One region of the Janthinobacterium sp. NFX145 genome, then DNA from elsewhere that is predicted to be linked to it. Evidence: predicted binding sites of a transcription regulator. Region 1 holds the regulator's gene; the other holds the start of a gene.
The links. The regulator FNR, encoded in region 1, switches genes on or off when oxygen is low (the NO sensors DNR and NnrR bind a similar motif). The targets are predictions, from matches to a motif close to TTGATNNNNATCAA.
Positions count from the first base shown of each region.

Region 2: a site for FNR is predicted at 5,015-5,028, ahead of ACPJXG_RS06955 (universal stress protein). Genes of this name have one in related genera too.

Region 1 is NZ_CP187360.1:6,337,507-6,345,326, forward strand. It holds gene ACPJXG_RS28490 (response regulator) at 1-2,672, opposite strand, end outside; gene fnr (fumarate/nitrate reduction transcriptional regulator Fnr) at 2,912-3,670, shown strand; gene ACPJXG_RS28500 (FixH family protein) at 3,674-4,198, opposite strand; gene ccoG (cytochrome c oxidase accessory protein CcoG) at 4,253-5,635, opposite strand; gene ccoP (cytochrome-c oxidase, cbb3-type subunit III) at 5,638-6,558, opposite strand; gene ACPJXG_RS28515 (cbb3-type cytochrome oxidase subunit 3) at 6,551-6,754, opposite strand; gene ccoO (cytochrome-c oxidase, cbb3-type subunit II) at 6,756-7,370, opposite strand; gene ccoN (cytochrome-c oxidase, cbb3-type subunit I) at 7,386-7,820, opposite strand, start outside.
Region 2 is NZ_CP187360.1:1,548,508-1,556,327, reverse strand. It holds gene ACPJXG_RS06975 (lipoprotein) at 45-167, opposite strand; gene leuC (3-isopropylmalate dehydratase large subunit) at 236-1,639, opposite strand; gene ACPJXG_RS06965 (chemotaxis protein CheA) at 1,918-3,804, opposite strand; gene ACPJXG_RS06960 (protein phosphatase CheZ) at 3,804-4,643, opposite strand; gene ACPJXG_RS06955 (universal stress protein) at 5,110-5,577, shown strand; gene ACPJXG_RS06950 (response regulator) at 5,735-6,379, shown strand; gene ACPJXG_RS06945 (Crp/Fnr family transcriptional regulator) at 6,720-7,526, shown strand; gene hemP (hemin uptake protein HemP) at 7,777-7,820, shown strand, end outside.

The sequences.
Region 1 (7,820 bases):
GGCAGGTGGCGCAGGATGACTTCCATCATCTCTTCCACCACGACGGGCTTGGCGATGAAATCGCTGATGCCGGCCGTCATGCAGCGCTCGCGCTCGGACGCCAGCACGCCGGCCGTCATGGCGATCACGGGCAGGCCCAAGCGCAGTTCCGTGCGGATGATGTGGGTGGCGCTGAAACCGTCCATGACGGGCATCTGCATGTCCATCAGCACGATGTCGTAGCGTAGCGCTTCCGTGCGCAGCCGTTCCACGGCTTGCAAGCCGTCGCCCACTACGTCCAGGGTGGCGCCCATGTGTTCGAGGATGCCGCGCGCCACGGCCTGGTTCAAATGATTGTCTTCCACCAGCAGGAAATGCACGCCCGCCAGTTCCGTGCCCAGCGGCTGGTGCAAGATGCGCTGTTCGCCGCCGTCGTCCTTGGCGATCAGCGCCTGGTGCAGGGCGTCGAACAGGCTCGATCCCGTGATCGGCTTCATCAGCACGACGTCGGCCTCGGCCGCGCTGGAGATTTCCTCCAGGTGGTTGCGGGCGAATGCGTTGACCATCACCACGATGGGCTGGCGCTGGCCGCTGGCCGCCTGGCGGATGGCCTTGGCCGTGGCCAGGCCGTCCATGACGGGCATGTGCCAGTCGGCCAGCACCACGTCGTACGGTTGCTGCTGCGCCAGGCGTTCGCGGTACAGTTCGATGGCGGCAAAGCCGGAGTCCACTTCGTCGGCCAGCCAGCCCCACGCCTCGATCAGCTTGACGATCAGTTCGCGCGTGGTGCGGTTGTCGTCGGCCACCAGCAGGCGCAACTGTCCCAGGGCCGGCGTGCGCCGCGTTTCCGCCGGTTGCGCCAGCATCTCGAAGGGCACGCTGAACCAGAAGCGGCTGCCCTTGCCTTCGCTGCTGGCGACGGCGATGTCGCCGCCCATCATGTGGATCAGCTGCTTGCTGATGGCCAGGCCCAGGCCCGTGCCGCCGAAGCGCCGCGTGATGCTCTGGTCGCCCTGCGAAAACGCGGCGAACAGCTGCTGTTGCTGCAGTTCCGTCATGCCGATGCCCGTGTCGCGCACTTCGAAGCGCAGCCAGGCGCGGCCGCTCTCTCTCTCGGCCAGGCTGACGGCCACCACCACTTCGCCGCTCTCGGTAAATTTGATGGCGTTGCCGGCCAGGTTGACGAGGATTTGCTGCAGGCGCTGGGCGTCGCCCACCAGGCGCCGCGGCACGTCGGGTTCGACGGCGATGGCCAGTTCCAGTTCCTTTTCGCCCGCATTCATCGTCATCGTCGTGGCCAGGGTATTCATGACTTCGTCGAGGTCGAATTCGACGGGCGACAATTCCATGCGGCGCGCCTCGATCTTCGAATAGTCGAGCACGTCGTTGAGGATGCCCAGCAGCGACTGGCCCGCCACTCTGACCATGGTCAGATACTTGCGCTGTTCCGTGTCGAGTCTGGTATTGCCCAGCAAATACACCATGCCCAGCACGGCATTGAGGGGCGTGCGGATTTCATGGCTCATGTTGGCCACGAAATCGCTTTTCGCGCGGTTGGCCGCCTCGGCCCGGTCGCGTTCCTGCTCCAGTTCGGCCGCGCGCGATTCGAGTTCCTGCTGCAGACGGTCGCGCTCGCTCATCAGGCCGTTGAACGCTTCCGTCAGTTCGCCGATCTCGTCGCGCTGCTGCACCGGCACGGGGGTAAAACGGCTGCCGCTGGTGCGCAGGGCCAGCAGGGTGTCGCGCAGGCGCACCAGCGGCGACAGCAGGCGCACGGTGACCCAGCCCAGAACAAAGGCGGCCAGCAGCGAGGCGAGGATGCTCCACAGCACCAGCCGGTACAGCACGCCATCGAACGGTTCGAAGGCGTCCGCGACGGGCAGCGAGGTGGCCAGCAGCCAGTTCACCGATTTCAAACGCTTGAAGCTGTTGACTGCCGTGATGCCGCGGCTGTTGGTGCTGACCATGCTGCCTTCGCCATCTTCCTTCAGCAGCTGGGTCGTCGTCAGGTTGGCGTTCGGCTGGCGCGGCTGCAGCAGGCGGCTGGTATCGGGGTGCAGCACGTAGCGCGGCACGGCGCCGCGCGTGAGGATGAAGTAATAGCCGCTCTTGCCGACCTTTTCCGAGCGCAAACGCCCCAGCAGGTTGTCCTTGTACAGGCGCAGCACGCCGATCACCACGCCGGCCACCTGGCCATCGGCGGTGAGCACGGGCGCCACCATCTGCACGATGGGCATGCCGCTCGATTTACCCAGCATCGGTTCGGTGATCATGGGCTGGCGCGTGCGCAGGACGGTCTGGAAATACTCGCGCTCGGCGACGTTGATGCCGGCGCGCCCCGGCACTTCCGGCATGTCGGCCACGACGGCGCCTTGCGCGTCGAGCACCAGCACGTCGTCGAACAGCACCAGCATCGAGCGGCGCGAATAGTATTCGCGCAATTGGGCGGGCCGGGCGATCAGTTCCGGCGGCTGCTGCCGGGCCGTCAGGGTGACGATCTGCAGCAGCATGCCCAGCTTGTCGTCGAGCTCGGCAGCGGTACGGCTGATCAGGGATGACTGCTGGCTCAGCAGTACTTTAGTGAAATCGTCGCGCATGTGCTGCACCTGGATCATGGTGACCAGCGCGATCATGGCGATCGAGGTCAGGCTGGTGGCCAGCGCGACTTTTGCTTTGATGCCGAGAGGCTTCATGATTTCCTTTTCAGTACCGGGCGGCACAGGCGGCAAGTAATGCTGTCAGGAATTTTCCTATCAATGCCCCAGCTTGGCAAGCGGCGCCGCGCAAATTGCCCTCCCCGCATGGGCTTTTGACGATGTTGCCATATAATTAAAGTCGGAACGTCGTTTATTCAGCGAAATTGCCGTGAAATTGGCACACGGCAACCCTGTATGCAGTAAACTTGTTGTTGCATTTTCTAAAAGGTACCGACATGACTGAAGCGCTACTCACTCCAACCTTGCCTACAGTGAACGTGGAAGCGTTGCGTGCGCGATGCTCGACCTGCAGCATGCATCAATTGTGCCTGCCGATGGGCCTCGATATGGGCGACATGGACAGGCTGGACCAGATCATCGGCCGCCGCCGCAAGATCGTGCGCGGCGCCTCGCTGTTCCGCATCGGCGACTCGTTCCAGAACCTGTACGCGATCCGCCTGGGGCACTTCAAGACGTACCAGATCAATCCGGGCGGCGAAGAGCAGGTGACGGGCTTCCAGATGGCCGGCGAACTGCTGGGCATGGACGCCATCAGCGCCGACCGCCACCACTGTAATGCGGTGGCGCTGGAAGACAGCGAAGTGTGTGAAATCCCGTTTTCCAGCCTGGAACAATTGCTGGGCAATATGCCGACCCTGCTGCGCCATTTCCACCGCATGATGAGCCAGGAAATCACGCGCGAGCAAAGCGTCATGCTGTTGCTGGGCAATATGCAGGCGACGCAGCGTTTTGCCGCCTTTATCGTCAACCTGGCGTCGCGCTACGAAGCGCGCGGCTATTCGAGCAGCAAATTCCAGCTGCGCATGTCGCGCGAGGAAATCGGCAACTACCTGGGCCTGACCATCGAAAGCGTCAGCCGTTTATTGTCGAAATTCAAGAAGGAAGGCTGGCTGCGCGTCTCGAACCGAGAAATTGAAATCTTGCAGCCGGCAAAACTGAAGGCCATCACGGCCGGTACCGACGTCTGCAAATAAGGCCTACAGCTCTTCGTCGGCGTGCAGCGCGATGCTGCGTTGCAGCGGCCAGGTCCAGATGCCGGACAGGCGCCACTCGCGCTTGTCGTTTTCCACCAGCACTTGCCAGCGGCTGCGCTCGAGCATCGGCAGCGCCACCGAGAAATTGCCGGCCGCATCGGGCCGCACCAGCAGCTTGATGTCCTTTTCCGGCAGGGTCGCATGCGCCAGGTGCAGCTGCAGCGGACCCTGGTAAGCCTTGCCGAAGCTGTGCACGGAACCACTGAGGCGCGCTGACGCCACGTCGTAGGACAAGCTGGTAGCCATCGCCAGGTCGCTGGCGATCGTGTCGCGCTTCAAATCCTGGTTGATCGCCTTGCCCTGCTTGTAATAGTCGCCCACCACCAGCGCATCGGGTTGCGTAAACGCGATATAGCCCATGAAGCTGCCGACGACCACGGACAGGCCGGGACCGATCATCAGCAGCCATGGCCAGCGATGCTTGTACCAGGGATCGGCGGGGGCTTGCAGTTTCAGACTGTCGGACATGGTGATTCTCCTGTGTAAACGGCCAGTCCCCATGCGGGGACCGGCCTTCCTGCTTTAACGCGGCACGATGAATACCGCGCTTTCACGCACATGCAGCGAGGGGTTGTCCAGCGATTGCAATTCGATCGCAATCTTGTTCGACCCCTTCTCGCCGACGCCGTGCGGCACGCGCAGGCGGATCGGCCAGCCCAGCGTTTCCGTCGGCTGCAAGGTCACTTCTTCGCGCGTCAGCAAGGTCAGGCCCGGCAAGCCGGAAGCGCTGATCTTGAAATGCTGGCTTTGCTCCGAGGTGTTCATGATCTGCAGGCGGTAGACGTTTTCGATCATGCCGTCTTCCACTTCGCGTCCCATCGAACCGCGGTCGCGGATCACGTCCATTTTCAGGGGCGTGCGCAGGGCCAGCGACGTACATACGGCGATGATGATCAGGGCCAGGATGGAAGTGTAGATCAGGACGCGCGGGCGCATGGCGCGCTGGCGTATCTGCTTCGAATTGAAGTTGTTTTCCATCGCATGGTCGGTGCTGTAGCGTATCAGGCCACGTGGCCGCTCGACCTTGTCCATCACGCTGTTGCAGGCATCGACGCAGGCGGCGCAGCCGATGCATTCATACTGCAAGCCGTTGCGGATATCGATACCGGTCGGACACACCTGCACGCACAGGGTGCAATCGATGCAGTCGCCCAGCTTGTCGTTGTTGCCGGCCTTCTTGCTCATGGCGCCGCGTGGTTCGCCGCGCTTGGCATCGTAGGTGATGATCAGCGTGTCCTGGTCGAACATGGCGCTCTGGAAGCGCGCGTAGGGGCACATGTATTTGCACACCTGCTCGCGCAGCCAGCCCGCGTTGCCGTAGGTTGCCAGGCTGTAGAACAAGACCCAGAACCATTCCCAGGGACCGAAATTCAAGGTGGTCACCGACTGCGCCAGTTCCTTGATCGGCGTGAAGTAGCCGACAAAGGTAAAGCCCGTCCACAGGGCGATGGCGCCCCATGCCAGGTGCTTGGCCGTCTTCTTGAACGCCTTGCGCACGGAGGGGCCCTGCTTGTCGAGGGCCATGCGCGCGCTGCGCGTACCCTCGATGCGGCGTTCGACCCACAGGAAAATTTCCGTGTATACCGTTTGCGGGCAAGAGAACCCGCACCACACCCGCCCGGCAATGGCCGTGACGAGGAACAACAAATACGCACAGATGATCAGCAGGGCCGCCAGATAGATGAAATCCTGGGGCCACAGCACGACGCCGAAAATGTAGAACTTGCGCGTGGTCAAATCGAACAGCAGGGCTTGCCTGCCATTCCAGGTCAACCACGGCAAGCCGTAGAACGCGAGCTGGGTAAGCCATACGCATACCCATCGCCAGGTAGCGTAGCGTCCTTTGGCCTCGCGAGGGTAGATCTGCTCGCGGGCCGCATACATCTTGATGACTTGAGGTTCCATTTTTACTTGGCGGGTGCCTGCGGATTCGACAGGCTCCAGACATACGCCGACAGCACATGTACCTTGGATTCGCCGAGGAAATCGCTGAAGGCAGGCATGGTGTTGCTGCGTCCCTTGCGTACGGTTTCCATGATGGTGTCGGCGCTGCCGCCGTACAGCCAGGTCTTGTCCGTCAGGTTCGGCGCGCCGAGCATCTGGTTACCCTTGGCATCGGCACCATGGCAGGCCATGCAGGCGCCAAACTTGGCCTTGCCCAGCACCGACTTGACGGGATCCGAGGTCGAACCGGACAGGCTCAGCACATAATGGGCCACGTTCTCGACATCCTTTTCGGAGCCCAGGGCGGCGCCCATCGGTGGCATCTGCCCATTGCGGCCGTGCAGGATGGTGGTCTTGATGATGTCGGGTTCGCCGCCATACAGCCAGTCCTTGTCCGTCAGGTTGGGAAAGCCCTTGTTGCCGCGCGCATCCGAACCGTGGCATTGCGCGCAATAGGTCAGGAACAGACGCTGGCCGATGGCTTGCGCCTGCGGATCGGCGGCCACCGTCTTCAAGTCCTGGCTCAGGTACTTGTTGAACAGGGGACCGTAGTCGGCTTCCGCCTTCTTCAGCTCTTCCTCGTACTGGCCCGTCGATTTCCAGCCCAGGCTGCCGGCATAGTTGCCCAGGCCTGGATACAGGAACAGGTAGGCCAGCGCGAAGACGATGGTGATGTAGAACAACCACATCCACCAGCGCGGCATCGGCGTATTAAGTTCCTTCAAGTCCTCGTCCCAGACGTGGCCCGTGGTGCCGTCGGCAGGGGCGCCCTCGACCACTTTGATTTTCGACTGCGAGTACAGCAGCACGCCGCAGCCGATGATGCCCAGCAGGGACAGCACGACGATGTAGATATTCCAGAAGCCATTGGTAAAGTCAGCCATGGTGATGCTCCTTCGCCAGGTTCATCTCGGCCTCGGCCGGATAGTCGAGCGCGTCGTCGGCGAACGGCAGGCGTGCCGCCGCGTCGAAGTCGCTGTTGCTGCGGCTGAACGTCCACCACAGGATGCCCACGAACGTCGTAAAGGAAACCACCGTCATGACGCTGCTGGCGCTGTCAAACAGGTTTTCGATTGCCATGCTAATTCCTTGTTTTGATTAATGTACCGAGGCCTTGCAGATAGGCGACCAGGGCGTCTTCTTCCGTCTTGTCCTGCAGCTGCGCGGGGCCGGCGGCGATCTCTTCATCGCTGTACGGCTGGCCCAGGCGTTTCAGGGCGCGCATCTTCGGCATGATTTCGTCAGGCACCAGCTTGGTCTTCGCCAGCCAGGGGTAGGACGGCATGTTCGACTCGGGCACCACGTCGCGCGGGTTGTTCAAGTGCGTGCGGTGCCATTCGTCGCTGTAGCGCGCGCCCACGCGGGCGAGGTCGGGCCCCGTGCGCTTGGAACCCCACTGGAACGGATGGTCGTAGACGAATTCGCCAGCGACCGAATAGTGGCCATAGCGTTCCGTTTCCGCGCGCAGCGGACGCACCATCTGCGAGTGGCAGTTGTAGCAGCCTTCGCGCACGTAAATGTCGCGGCCCGCCAGGCGCAGCGGCGAATACGGCTTCAGGCCGGCGACCGGCTCCGTCGTGCTCTTCTGGAAGAACAGGGGAACGATCTCGACGGCGCCGCCGATGCTGATCACTACCGTGACCAGGGCGATCAGCAGCCAGGGGTTTCTCTCAATCCATGCATGTGAAAATTTCATTTGCTTATGCTCCTATCAGGCGTGCGCCGCGTTCAGTTCCGGAATGCGGGCGACGGGGAGTTTGCTGCCGCGCAAGGTCATCCAGGTGTTGTAGCCCATGATGCACATACCCGACAGGTACAGCAGGCCACCGGCCACGCGCACCACGTAGTACGGATACGTCGCTTTCACGCTCTCGACAAAGGTGTAGGTCAGGGTGCCGTCCGGATTGACCGCGCGCCACATCAGGCCCTGCATCACGCCGGCGATCCACATGGCGGCGATGTACAGCACGATGCCGATGGTGGCCACCCAGAAGTGCACGTCGACCAGGCGCGTGCTGTGCATCTGCGTGCGGCCCGCCAGGCGCGGCAGCAGGTAGTAGATCGAACCCATGGTGATGAAGCCCACCCAGCCCAGAGCGCCCGCATGCACGTGGGCAACGGTCCAGTCCGTGTAGTGCGACAGCGA
Region 2 (7,820 bases), 1.6 Mb from region 1:
CTACTCGGTAGGACGCGCGGCGCTGGGCGCCGGCACGTCGCGGTTTATTTTCCGCCGGCGCCAGTGACGACCTGGCCGACTTTCTGCACATCGCGGCCGATGCCGGAGACGGTGTTGCAGCCAGACAGGATCACGGTGGCGATGAGGAGGGCGAAGAGTTTTTTCATGATGAGTTCTCGATAAGAAAGATGGGACTGATACCGCTAGTGTAAACCAGCGGCGCCAGTCCCTGCCGTCATCGCAATCCCCGCACGTCGACAAAGTGGCCGGCGATACCCGCCGCGGCCGCCATCGCGGGCGACACCAGGTGGGTACGGCCGCCCTGGCCTTGCCGGCCTTCGAAGTTGCGGTTCGAGGTGGACGCACAGCGTTCGCCCGGCTCCAGGCGGTCCGCATTCATGGCCAGGCACATGGAGCAACCGGGCTCGCGCCATTCGAAGCCGGCATCCTTGAAGATGCGGTCCAGGCCTTCGCGTTCGGCCTGGTCCTTGACGAGGCCGGAACCGGGCACGACCAGCGCCAGGGTCACGTTCGAGGCGCGGTACTTGCCGCGCACCACGGCGGCGGCCGCACGCAAATCCTCGATGCGCGAATTGGTGCAGGAGCCGATGAAGACCTTGTCGATACGCACATCGGTGATCGGCGTGTTCGGTTTGAGGGCCATGTAGACGAGGGCTTTTTCGATGGCGTCGCGCTTGACGCTGTCTTTTTCATTGTCCGGGTCTGGCACCCGGCCATCGATGCCGATGACCATTTCCGGCGACGTACCCCACGTCACTTGCGGTTGAATTTCTTGCGCGTTGAGCGTGACGACGAGGTCGAAGCGGGCGCCCGGGTCCGAATGCAGGGTGCGCCAGTAGGCCACGGCCCGTTCCCAGTGCGGGCCGGCCGGCGAAAACGGGCGGCCCTTGACATAATTGATGGTGGTGTCGTCCACGCCGATGATGCCGGCGCGCGCGCCCGCCTCGATGGCCATGTTGCACACCGTCATGCGACCTTCCATCGACAGCGCGCGGATGGCCGAGCCGCCGAACTCGATACAGTAGCCCGTGCCGCCGGCCGTGCCGATCTTGCCGATGATGGCCAGCACGATATCTTTCGCCGTCACGCCGGTCGGCAAGGCGCCGTCGACTTGCACCAGCATGGATTTGGATTTCTTTTGCAGCAAGGTTTGCGTGGCCAGCACGTGTTCCACTTCGGACGTGCCGATGCCGTGCGCCAGCGCGCCGAACGCGCCATGCGTGGACGTGTGCGAGTCGCCGCAGACGACCGTCATGCCGGGCAAGGTCGCGCCCTGTTCCGGGCCGATCACGTGCACGATGCCCTGGCGTTTGTCGTTCATGTTGAAGTAGGTCAAGCCGTAGTGCTTGGCGTTCTTGTCCAGCGTTTCCACCTGCAGGCGCGAAACGGGGTCGGCAATGCCGTCGACCCGGCTGGTGGTCGGCACATTATGGTCGGCCACGGCCAGGTTGGCGGAAATGCGCCACGGCTGGCGGCCCGCCACGCTGAGGCCATCGAAGGCTTGCGGGCTGGTAACTTCGTGCAGCAGGTGCCGGTCGATGTACAAAATTGTCGTGCCATCATCTTCGGCCCGAACAACGTGGGATTCCCAGAGTTTGTCGTAAAGCGTCTTCATCATGATATATGCAGCGTTGCCACAGCCTGTTTAAGTGATCTGTCGTACTGATCGAAGGGATCGGCAATGATTATGCCATATATTGTGCAATGCAGAACCAAAAGCCGCCCCAGCGTGGGATGGGCGATACAAAATTTGGTGCGCTTTGCGGATATGGCCAAAAAATTGCTGATACGAAAATCCGCCAAAATGCCGGCGGGGCGAATAAAAATCGAAAGAAGCCGAAAAAAAAGCCCGCTGCAGAGGTCTGCAGCGGGCTGGATGTGAACTGGCCTGTGTTGTTAGGCAGCCATGCGCACACTTCCCCTGCAACCATCCATCAGGAAAGATAGGCCCACGACTAGCACCAGCTCGCCTTCGGCCGAGCGGGCAGTACCGGTAATACCTTCCACGGTGATGGCCGTCATCGGCTTGATCACGAGGTCGGCCGTGCCATCGACGGCTTCCACGGCGAGAATGTACGGCTGTGGCGCAGCGACAACAATACCGACGCGTTCGCTGCACGATTCGTAGCCCAGCGAGCCGGCCAGCGAGCGCACGGGCAATGGACGGCCCTGGTCTTTCAGCACCGGCGCGCCGCCCACTTCCATGAAGGTTTCCGGCAATTCGACGACGCGCTGCACCACCGCCATCGGCAGCGCCAGCGCGGCGCCCGAGGTCGACACGAGCATGGTCGGCACGATCGACAGTTCGATCGGCAGGCGGATGGCAAATTTCGTGCCCTTGCCCAGCGTGGATTCGATGTGGATGGCGCCGCGGTTTTTCTCCACGGCCGTTTTCACCACGTCCATGCCCACGCCGCGTCCGGAAACGCTGGAAGCGACTTCCTTGGTCGAGAAGCCCGGCAGGAACACCAGCTGGAAGCATTCGTCGTTGCTCAACTGCGCGTTTTCGCTGATCAAGCCCTTTTGCTGGGCCTTGCTGCGCAGGAAGACCGGGTCCATGCCCTTGCCGTCATCCTGCAGCACGATCATGACGCTGTTGGCTTCCTGCCATGCTTTCAGTGAAATATACGACTTGGCGGGCTTGCCGGCGGCCAGACGGGCTTCCGGCGATTCGACGCCATGGTCGAGCGAATTGCGCAGCATGTGCACGAGCGGATCGTACAGGCTGTCGACCACCACGCGGTCGACTTCCGTCTCCGCGCCTTCGATGGTCAGTTCGACATCCTTGCCCAGGTCTTTCGCCAGTTCGCGCACCAGGCGCGGGAATTTCTGGAACAGGCGGCCGACGGGCTGCATGCGCGTGGCCAGGGTGGCCCGCTGCAGTTCCGTCGAGTAGCGCGAAGCGCGTTCCAGGGTTTCCGCCAAAGTCGCCATCAGGGTGGCGGCCTGGCCTTCGAATTTGAATTGCAGCAAGCGTTCGAGCAGCACGGCAGCCTGGTTGGCGGCCTGCACGGATTCGCCGGCCACTTCCAGCAGCGCGTCGAGCTTGACGGCATCGACGCGGATGCTGTCTTCCTTGACGGGCGCGGCATGGCGCACTTCCGGACGCTCTTCGCGGCGTTCCGCGCCATCCCAGGCCTTGCCAGCCGGTTTGGCGGCGGCAGCGGCAGCAGGCGCGGCGGCCACGGCGGCAGGCGCGGCGGCGGCGGACACCGGTGCGGCAGCGATCTGGCTAGCGGCCGGCACGACGGCGTTGTACATGGCTTCCCAGTCCAGGCCATCGGCGCTGGCCGTGGACACGGCGGCGGCAGGTGCGGCCACCACGACTTCAGCGACCTGGGCAACGGGCGCGGCCACTTCCGCCACCACGGCGGCGGCAGGCGCAGGCGCATCCATGCCCTTGCCTTCGATGGCGTTCGTCAGGATGTGTTCCAGCTCTTCCGGCATGGCCGGCAAGCTTTCCGGCGCGGCGCCATTCGCCAGTTCCGTCAGCTGGTCGGCGACGAAACCGGACGCTTGCAGCGCCGCCTCGATGGCGATCGGCGTCACGGGCGCGGCGCCCGTGCGCAAGGCGTCAAACAGGTTTTCCGTCAGATGGCAGGCCGCCACCAGCGCGGGCAAGCCCATGAAGCCGGCGCCGCCCTTGATGGTGTGGAAGGAACGAAACACGGCATTCAGTGTTTCCTTGTTGTCAGGATCACGCTCGAGGCGCAATAAGTGCTCTTCAACATTAACCGCAAGATCCATCGCCTCAACGACGAAATCCTTGAGCATATCGTCCATTAGAATCCCAAATCCGCAAGAAGGTCGTCTACATTATCCTGGTCCAGCGCCACCGACGGCACGGACGGGCCCTGCATCAGCGGCACCGGCTTTTGCGCCAGCTTTTCGCGCACCTCGGCCGGCGCGTTGTCGCGCAGCAGCTGAGCCAGCTCGTTTTCCACCGTCTTGGTGATGTTGACCACTTTTTTGATCAGCTGGCCCGTGATGTCCTGGAAGTCCTGGGCCATCATGATTTCCAGCAAGCGTGCTTTTTCCGCTTCCGTCGCTTCGGCAACGGCTTGCGCGAACTGGCGCGAATCGCCGGCCAGGGCCTTGAATTCTTCCAGGCTCAGCTTGCCGTCGAACAGGGCCGTCCAGCGGCCGTCCATGTCCTTGGCTTTTTTCGACAGCACGTCCTGCGCCGGCATGCCTTCGTCGAGCGTGTTGAGTACCTTGTTGGCGGCCTGTTCCGTCAGGGTGGCGACATATTCCAGGCGGTCCTGGGCGTCGACGATCTGCGACGACGCTTCCGTCAACGCCTTGTCGTAGCCCAGTTCGCGCAGCGAATCGTGCAGCAGGCGCACGATGCCGCCCAGGCGCTCGAACATCGGCTTGTCGGACTGGTCGACCGGATCGGCCGCTTCGCCAGGCGCGTCGGCGCTGGCCACGGGGGCCGCAACCGGCTCGGCGGCCGCCGGCACGGCGGTGCTGGCCGACACGGAATCGAAGAGCGCGTCAAAATCGTCATCCGCGATCACGGCGGGAGCAGGCGCGGCGGCAGGCGCCGGCGTGGCTGCGGCCGCGCTTTGCGCGGATACTTCATCGAATAATGCATCGAAATCATCAGCGGCGTTGGTCATATCCCTGCTTCTCCATAATTTGTCAAAATTCCGCCTGAACTGTGCGTTTTACAGACTGATACCCACAATTTCTCGATTAAGATGATTTGAGGCAATACCGCTGCGATGGTGCGAGTGTAGCAGGGCGCCGCCCTGTTGGTAAATCTCAAAACGCGCTTCCTGGTGCAAAGCGGGTCCACAAGAGCTTTTCCACCAGGAAATAAGTGTTCCTGCTGTTGTATTTTGAAATACTACCATTGGCGTGCGTGCAAGACCACGCGCGACACAAGAAATCCTGCCTGCGGGCGCCTGCGCAACAGCCCTGCACGGCCATCGTTGCAGCTAAACACGATCTTTCTGCCAATGTTGTCTATACTGAAGGTGCAGTAGTATTGATAATTATCAAGTCTTTACATGAATACAATGCTGCCGCCGCGTCTACAATAAGAGGCGTTGCGCGCGCTGAGTCACTGCCAAAGGACCTGCCATGTATAAGAAAATTCTGATCGCCACGGACGGCTCCACCGTCTCCAACTTGACGGCCTGTGCCGGCGTTGCCTTTGCCGAACAGATGCACGCCGACATCCTTGCCGTGTACGTGGCGCCCGAATACCAGTACCCTGTGTACATCGAAATCATTCCACCAAGCTATCCCAGCGAAGAGGAATACCGCATCGCCATGCGCAAGGCGGGCGCCGACCACTGGCAGCCCATCCTCGACGCGGCCGCCAAGCGGGGCCTGCAGGCGACAGGCCTGACGGCATTTTCCGACAGCCCCGCCCTGAAAATCGTGGAAGTGGCGCAACTGCAGCAATGCGACCTGATCTTCATGGGCTCGCATGGCCGCAGCGGCTGGGGTCAGTTGCTGCTGGGCAGCGTCACCAACAAGGTGCTGTCGCACTCGAAATTGCCCGTGCTCGTGCACAGGCTGATCAAGGAACCCGCGGCAAAATAAAAGGTCACATGGCCACGGGGCCAGCGCCATTGCCGGCACACCAAGAAAAAGGCAAAGGCACGGCCGCTTCAGTTAAAATGACAACGTTTCTCGTTTCTTAACATTTGATTGTCCGGTGACGGACAGAGCAGATTACACGCCACCAGATTGCCCGCCTATGATACGTATTGTGATTGCCGACGACCACACCATCATGCGTGAAGGATTAAAGCGCATCCTTGACGGCGCGCCGGATATCGACATCGTGGGTGAAGCCATCGACGGCTTTGAAGTCCTCAACCACGTGCGCCAGGGCGGCTTCGACCTGTTGCTGCTCGACCTGTCGATGCCGGGCCGCAGCGGCGTCGACCTGATCCGGCAAATCCGCAGCGAGGCGCCCAAGCTGTCGATCCTGATCCTCACCATGCACGAGGAAGAGCAATATGCGGTGCGCGCCATCCGCGCCGGCGCGCAAGGCTATCTGACCAAGGAAAGCGCGGGTACCCAGCTCGTGGGCGCCATCCACAAGGTGGCGTCCGGGCGTCCCTACATCAGCGCCGAGGTGGCGGAGCAACTCGTGCTCAACATCATGATGCCGAATGAAAGCTTGCTGCATAAACAGTTGTCGGACCGCGAATTCGAAGTCTTTTCCCTGCTGGTGGCAGGCAAGTCGATCACGGAAATTGCCAACAACCTGCACCTGAGCGTCAAAACGGTGAGTACGCACAAGACGCGCATCATGCAAAAGATGGGCATGAGTTCGCTATCCGAAATGGTCCAGTATGCCGTCGCGCACCGCCTGCTATCGCCCTTCAAGACGTGATCCTCCTGGCGCGCGCCCGCGCGCCAACTGTAGGAACAATCCTACCTCGCCTACCACAGCTCCTACTGCCATATTCAGCCACTGCTGATATTAATTGCATACGGTTGTTGGCATACTGAAACCAGTAATCAAGTTGCTGGAAAGTTATTTCATCACACAGCAAGTCTTCAGCGAATTGAGCATTACCTGCCTGGACGCGCGCCGCCGACCCTTGCCTGCCCGCCGCCCCGTGCACCCCGTCATTCAACTCTGAACTACCTGTCACCAGGAGATGAACATGCTGTCCACGCAAACGCCCGACACCCGCGCTGCCTCACCATCGCTGGCCCCCTCTTCTCCAATGGAAGCGGGGCGCCAGCGCCAGGGCCGGCTCTGGTCGAACCTGAAGGAGGTGTGCGACCTGCTGCATATCTCCAGCGCCTGCACCATCGCCGCCGACGAACTGCTGTTCCAGCACGTGCAATTCAAGACGGGCCAGCGCGTGCACACGATCGGCCAACCGTTCGACACCCTGTACATCGTCAATTCGGGCTTCCTGAAAACCGTGCTGATCGATGAATTCGGCAATGAACAGGTACTCAGCTTCCCCATGAAGGGCGACATGCTGGGCGTCGACGGCATCCACTCGCGCCATTACTCCTCGGAAGCGGTGGCCCTGTCCGACTGCGACCTGATCCTGCTGCCGTTCAAGAAACTGACGGCGCTGGGCAGAGTCCACCTGGAACTGGAAAACGTCATGTACGGCGTGATGAGCCGCGAACTGGTGCGCGAGCAAGCCATGATCGGCATGCTGGGCGCCCTCAGCGCCGAAGCCCGCGTGGCGCGCTTCCTCGTCTCGCTGGCCGACCGCTTCGCGCAGATGGGCTATTCGAGCAAGCTGTTCAACCTGCGCATGACGCGCCATGAAATCGGCAGCTACCTGGGCCTGACCCTGGAAACGGTCAGCCGCACCTTGTCCGCCTTCAATGAAATCGGCCTGATCACGGTTGACCAGCGCACCATCGGCATCAAGGATCCGGACGCCCTGAAAACCCTGCGCCGCCTGCCGCCGTCGCGCTCGCGCGCCAAGCAACTGGCCGCCGCCAAGCTCAAGGCCGATACCACCGCCGCCGCCAGCGCCTCGGCGCAATTGCTGGCTACCATCTAGTTTCATCCCGATTTCCTCAAGCTTGGCACAGGCTTGACCCGGCCAAGGCGCACGACGCCTTGCCGGGTCTTTTTTGCCGCCCCCGCCTCCCGCGCCGCTCCTGCGGCCTGCTTTGCGCAGCACGATCGTCCACGCTGCCATGTCACCATAAAAAAGCACGGATTCCGCACAAATAAGCCTTGCTTTTCGGGCCACATTCAACAATAATGCAAATACGAATCATTCTCAACTGAGATAAAGAAAGCCCAACATGCAAAGCTCAAAACCAGCCTTGATCCAGGATGCCGCTACCGC